Regions from separate parts of the Pseudoalteromonas sp. CuT4-3 genome, predicted to be linked through region 2. Evidence: predicted binding sites of a transcription regulator. Region 2 holds the regulator's gene; each other region holds the start of a gene.
What was found. The regulator LexA, encoded in region 2, represses DNA repair genes until DNA is damaged. The targets are predictions, from matches to a motif close to TACTGTATNNNNATACAGTA.

Region 1 (2,275 bases), 1.0 Mb from region 2:
TCAGTAAAAATAGCAGTATTTAATTGATGATGAGCTTGATCAGCAGAGGTAACAACAAAGTTTGCAAACTTCACTTTTACACTTAGCTTATTAATACGATTTTGTAGCTGTTGCTTATTAAGGCGCGCCGTTAGCTCTTCCAGTAATTTAGGTAACTGATCTAAACATTCTTGTAAGCTATTTTTATTGTATTCATAGGTGTGTTCAACACTAAGTGATTTACGCACTCGCTCAGTGGTTACTTTACCAATATATTCGCCAGCACATTTTTGATAAAGCGATACACCAAAATTCCCCACGTGCTGCTGCATCCAATTAACGCCTTTCTCGCGAACGTCTTTACCTGTGTACAACCCTTTTAAATTAAGCTTTTCGAGGGTTACTTTGCCCACTCCAGGGATTTTACCCAGCGGTAAATTATTTAAAAACGCATCAACTTCACCCGGTAAAACCACAAATTGGCCATTGGGTTTATTTTCGTCACTGGCTATTTTGGCAATAAACTTAATGGGGGCAACTCCGGCAGAGGCAGTAAGGCCGGTATCGTTATAAATATCTGCTCTAATTTGCTGAGCAATAAGCGTTGCGCTGCCTTTGCATGCGGTGCTGTTGGTTACATCTAGGTAAGCTTCATCAAGCGACAGCGGCTCTATTTGATCGGTGTAGCGTTTAAATACAGCGCGTATTTGGTTAGAAATTTCTTTATAAACCGCCATGCGCCCAGGCACAATAACTAAATCGGGGCATAATTGCTTAGCGTGGTAGTTAGACATAGCCGAGCGAACACCATATTCGCGCGCTATATAATTTGCTGTAGAGAGTACACCACGACGGCTATTGCCACCAATCGCTAAAGGCACACTGGCAAGTTTGGGGTTATCGCGCATTTCAACCGCTGCATAAAAGCAGTCCATGTCGATATGAATAAACTTTTTCATTACCACATAACAACTGTTTATTTATACAGCCATTATTAAGGATTCACTTTCATTAAGCAAGTCCATTAAAGCCTGTTTAACTTGCTAAAGTTAAAAGCGCTACTAGGTTTAGCGCGTTAAACCGTGCAAGCTTTAAACAGCATTTTTAAAACGGCTGCTTAAAGCGCTTTGATTTTTTAAAGTAATGTAGCCAAAAAACAAACTCCAATAAAAACCCCGCAGCTAAAAGCATTATGCCGCCGGAGGCATTACCCATTGCATAGCAAGCAAAAGACGCTATAAAAACTAAACTGGCTAAAGCCCAATTAATTATATTTTGCATGTGTGTTCTCGTGTGTGTGTTGTCTGTGTTATTTAACTGTAGTCCTAAAAATAAATAGGTACAATCATCTTATAAAAAAACATGGCATTTATTGTCTTGAGCTACAAACACCATATTGATAATCTCATTCATTTAAAACTAAGAGTACACATACATGCAAAGGTTCAAAGATCAGCACCCTATTCATACCGATATCACCGTAGCATGGGCCGATATGGACGCCCTACAACATGTTAACAACGTGGTGTACTTGCGTTATTTTGAAATTGCGCGTATCGATTTTCTAAATAAAATAAATCAGTTTGATACGATAAAACCAGGTGGAATAGGCCCGGTGATTAGTGAAAACAATATTCGCTATAAACGTCCAGTGACCTTCCCAGATACTTTAACCGTAGGTATTACTATTTCAGATATAAAAAGCGACCGTTTTATGATGAATTACTCTGTATTTAGCCATGCTCAGCAAGCTATTACTACCACAGGCTATTCTCAAGTTGTTATGTTTGACTTTAAAACAGGACAAAAAGCGGCTATTTCAGAGCCATTACTATCGGCACTACATCAATTCGCTTAATTAGGTTTTATTGCGAATTGGTATTAATTATCCACTCTCAAGATCTTATATAATTTAAGGATTTTAAATGCAATACAGTCCGTTAGGCAGCAGCGGTGTTGATGTTTCTAGAGTATGCTTAGGCAGCATGACTTGGGGTAAACAAAATACCCAACAAGACGCCGATGAGCAAATAGCTTATGCCTTGGCACAAGGCGTTAATTTTATAGATACTGCCGAAATGTATGCCGTTCCTCCTTCACCAGAGACCTACGGTAAAACAGAGCAAATTATAGGTAACTGGTTAAGTCGCAATGCGCAAAAGCGCAGTGATATTGTATTGGCGACCAAAATTGCAGGCAATGGCTTGTCGTGGGTACGAGATGGCGGCGATATAACACGCAGTGCTGTCATTGAGGCCGTAGATAACTCGCTTAAACGCCTACAAACCGACTACAT
Region 2 (2,275 bases):
ACGTCTTCACCCATATATTCATAATGCCACTTCCACTGTGACCCTGTAATTTTAATGGTTAAGTCGGCCTTACTGGCATCTTCCATCGCAATGAGGGTTTTAGTGGCAGGAATTGCCATGGCAATTAAAATAACAAACGGAATGGCAGTCCAAAGAATTTCTACTTTGGTACTTTCATGAAATTGGGCAGGAACTGCCCCTTTAGATTTACGGTGATGAATCAGTGCCCAAAACATTATTGCGAACACTATCACCCCAATCACACAACATATTAAAAATATGGTCATGTGTAGCTGATATACATTATTACTTATATCGGTTACGCCCTTGCGCATATTGTATTGGCTATTAGCCAGCACTTGCTGCGGGAACATAATCAACACAAGCCACAAGGTAGAGGTCAGTTTACCCATGTGACGGCTCCTTTGATGCTATTGCGAATGCAAAGCGAAGAGGCATACGGCTTAAACGCCAATTCGTTATTTTTATTTTTTAACCAATCTTATTTTTAATTGGTATCGCTAGGACAACAAAAGGTTTGTGTATATTGTGTGTTCTCATAACTAAAAAGCTGTGAGTTATTGTTAGTCCAGCACATTAATGATTAGCTAAAAAACGTACAACAAGCAAGTTTTAGTATAAAAAACAATCAAGTGATATTTTAAAATTGACTAAATGACGGCGTATTAAATTGTTATTTAACAGCCAAGATACGAGCAAAATTAAGGGATGTAACACGCCTAGGAAGATAAAAGTATGAGTGAAAAAAAGTTTACAGCCTAAATAATTTTAGGGCGCTTTGAGATGGTGGAAGGTCTGTTTTTAAAACAAAAATGCACACTTAAAAGTGCGCATTTATAAATATTACTTAAAAATAGTTAAAAATTACATCCAGTCGGCATTTCTTATTACGCCAACGGCTAACCCTTCAATATTAAAAGATTCGTTTTCAAGGTCTACTTCAATTGGCTTAAACTCTTCGTTCTCGGCGTGTAATAATACTTTTCGGCCTGCTTTTTCTAGGCGTTTTACGGTTACGTCTTCATCTACTCGCGCAACCACAACTTGGCCGTTTTCTGCTGTTTGAGTACGGTGTACGGCAAGCAAGTCACCATCCATAATACCTATATCTTTCATACTCATGCCGTTAACACGCAGTAAAAAGTCGGCGGCTGGTTTAAACATAAGTGGGTCTATTTTACAGTGACTCTCAACATGTTCTTGCGCCAAAATAGGCGAACCCGCTGCAACTCTACCTATTAATGGTAGGCCTAGTTGCTCTGGCTCTTCTTCTTCAACCAATTGAATACCACGGCTTGCGCCTGGTTTCATTTTAATAACACCTTTTTTGGCAAGCGCTTTTAAGTGCTCTTCTGCGGCATTGGCACTTTTAAAACCTAGTGTTTGCGCAATTTCGGCACGTGTAGGAGGCATACCAGTGTCTTTAATAAAAACTTTTATTAGTTCGAGTATTTGAGCTTGGCGTTTAGTTAATGGTCGCATACAACTGGTTTTCCATACAGTACATTTAACTGTGAGTATATACAGTTAAATAAAAATCGCAAATTTAAATTGTGCTTTAAAATAGCTAAATACACCGCACTTGGATAAATTTTAGGTAATTACAGACGTTCAGTATTTAAAATGCTATAAATTTGCTTTCAATATAAAGGAGTAATTATGAGTATTTGGCATCAACCCATCACATTAGAGCTTTGCAAACAGTTAGATGAGGGAATAAACGGCCAAGGCACGCTGATGAAAACCATGGGCATAGAAATAACCGAAATAGGAGATGATTACCTAGTGGCTACCATGCCTGCTATTCCTGAGCATCATAATCCTATTGGTATGGTACATGGTGGCGCAAATGTGGTACTTGCCGAAACCGTAGCAAGCTACGCCGCTAACTTTGTCGTGGACTTTACAAAATTTTATTGTGTTGGACAGGAAATTAGCGCCAGCCACTTAAAGGCCTCTCGAAATGGCACTTTAACCGCCGTTACTCGTGCATTTCATATTGGTAAGCGCAGTTCTGTATGGGAAATAAAAATAACCAATAGCCGCGGCGAGCTTTGCTGCGTATCAAAAATGACCGCAGCGGTTGTCGAGCGCAAATAATCAACTATGGCTACTTTTCGATAGGGTAAATCGTTATTTCCATACCAGCGCCAATGGCAGATATGCGTAGCAGTGTATCTGCATGTAGAGCTTGGTTAAAACACTTAGGTGACGTGCCCGACTCAAAGCCTATATCAAACGTTCTGCGCGAACA
Region 3 (2,275 bases), 1.2 Mb from region 2:
GCCGAAGTAATATCGCCAAGCTGTACTAATGTAGCTGGGCTTGAAACAATAATGCCTGCATTTTTAAGCGCAATTAACGCTAAAAACGCACCAATACCAGTGGCAATAGCCTGCTTTAAAACCAAAGGAATAGCATTAATTATCCACTCTCTGACCTTAAACAAACTTAATATTAAAAATATACAACCAGACATAAATACCGCACCTAATGCAGCTTGCCAGCTATAACCCATGCCCAGTACAACACCGTAAGTAAAAAATGCGTTTAAACCCATGCCCGGCGCAAGTGCTAAAGGGTAATTAGCCCACAATCCCATAATAAAACAGCCAATAGCAGCCGCAATACAGGTAGCAACAAATGCAGCACCTTGATCCATGCCTGCTTCCGCAAGCATTGCAGGGTTTACAAATACAATGTAAACCATAGTAATGAAAGTAGTGATTCCAGCAATGCTTTCGCGTCGCACATTGGAGTTATTTTCGCGGAGTTTAAATAGAGCTTCGAGCATAATAGACTTGTGATAGTAAAAAGTGACGTGATTTTACCATAAAATTAAGTATAAACAGGACATTTTACCTTGCGATATACTAAACTGTTGGCGTAGAAACTATAAAAAAGAAAATATATGAATAAGACTCAGCCTAGCGGACAAGACTTAGAGCAGCAATTAAACAATATTTTAGATTTTGTAACACAGCCTACAAACCACAGCGCTGAAAACAAGAGTGATGTAAGTGAGCAAACAACACTTAACAAAGCCCTGTATTATTTAAAGCATAACCAAGCACCGTTGGCAGCTAAGTGGATGCGCCTTGCCGCAATGGCCGGAAATCATCGCGCCCAGTTTTATTTAGGGTTATTTTTTGTCAAAGGCCAAGGCGTACCAAAAAGCGTATTTCACGCAGCAGCATGGTTAAGTTTAGCCAGCAGCCAAGGCTATGAACCGGCAACCGCTGCTTTAGATGATTTAAGAAAATATATCGACACCAAACGTCTTAAAGACGCTCAATGCTATGCAGCCAGTTTGTATGAGCAAATCCACCAAATTCAGTTTGCCCACTTAATTCCAAAAAATGACTAACTACTGTATAGCTAACAGCTAAGCACTGTAAAACACACTAAAATAACTGTATAGCCATCCCTTAAGTACTGTATAACACTGCTACACTTTATACAGTACTGCAAACACCCTCAGCTTTCACTTACACGGCTTAAATTATAACCCACTGTTTTTAAAGTGTTATTTTATTATTTATTTTTTAAAACCATTAACTGTATAAAAAATAACAAAAAACGCTTGCACACAACAACTGTATAAACTACTGTATACATGTACTGTATATAAACCCAGTGAGTGAGACCTATGCTACAGCCAATTACCGTAAGAACCGTTAAAAGCTACCAACAACATGATGAAAGTGAGTCGGTAAACTTAATAAAAGTAGAAGATGAAATTTCTGCTACGTTTGAGATGCTAAAAGTGTTGCACCAATACAATAGCTCTAACGCGTGGACCTTACTGATTGCGCCCGACCATGTGCCTAGTAAAGCCTTGTTAGATAGCTGCTCTATAGATACCAGCAAACTGCTTGTAATAAGACAAAAGCATTTAGTAAATTTAGAGTATGTGCTTAATTCAGCACTTCATAATGGTAACTTTGCAGCCATAATCACGTGGACAGATATAGTAAGTGAGCAGCAGCTTATTAATTTATCGCTTAATTTAGACAAAAGAAGCGCTAAGCTATTTTGCTTTACTAAAAAAACCAGCACTACAGCAATATCACTTACTCAATAAGCTTGGTAAAATACATTTTTAATTTATGTTAATTAGTATTTTATGAGTGTAACCAGTACTAGCGCTTGCTTATGCAACAGTCAGCTTAATTATGGTGACTGTTGCCAGCCTTATCATCTTGATATAAAAACCCCAGCAACACCTGAGCAACTAATGCGTTCGCGCTTTAGTGCTTATGCATTAAAAAATGCATCTTATGTATTTAAAACTTACGCCAAAGAAAAACAAGCACAAAACCCAGTAAATGAAATTGCTGACTTTGCCAATAGCTGCCGCTTTGTAAAATTAGTTGTGCGCGATACGCAGCAAAGTGATGAGCGAGGTTATGTTGCCTTTAACGCGTATTATTTTTACCAAAACTTATATTGTGAGTTGGATGAGAAATCAGACTTTATAAAAGAGGACGGTGAATGGCGTTATTTAGAGGGTATTATTAATCCGGTCGCCGATATAAAAGTTGCCAGAAACGACCTCTG

Region 1: a site for LexA is predicted at 950-969, ahead of dinB (DNA polymerase IV). Genes of this name have one in related genera too.
Region 3: a site for LexA is predicted at 1,322-1,341, ahead of VOI46_RS10000 (SulA-like leucine-rich domain-containing protein). Genes of this name have one in related genera too.

What each region holds. Positions count from the first base shown of each region.
Region 1 is NZ_CP142030.1:793,740-796,014, reverse strand. Features, by position in the region: gene dinB (DNA polymerase IV) at 1-938, opposite strand, end outside; gene VOI46_RS03575 (hypothetical protein) at 1,084-1,260, opposite strand; gene VOI46_RS03570 (thioesterase family protein) at 1,415-1,837, shown strand; gene VOI46_RS03565 (aldo/keto reductase) at 1,905-2,275, shown strand, end outside.
Region 2 is NZ_CP142030.1:3,424,358-3,426,632, forward strand. Features, by position in the region: gene coxB (cytochrome c oxidase subunit II) at 1-413, opposite strand, end outside; gene lexA (transcriptional repressor LexA) at 886-1,503, opposite strand; gene VOI46_RS15895 (hotdog fold thioesterase) at 1,681-2,121, shown strand; gene VOI46_RS15900 (hypothetical protein) at 2,132-2,275, opposite strand, start outside.
Region 3 is NZ_CP142030.1:2,194,420-2,196,694, forward strand. Features, by position in the region: gene VOI46_RS09990 (NCS2 family permease) at 1-509, opposite strand, end outside; gene VOI46_RS09995 (sel1 repeat family protein) at 627-1,082, shown strand; gene VOI46_RS10000 (SulA-like leucine-rich domain-containing protein) at 1,365-1,799, shown strand; gene VOI46_RS10005 (YchJ family metal-binding protein) at 1,842-2,275, shown strand, end outside.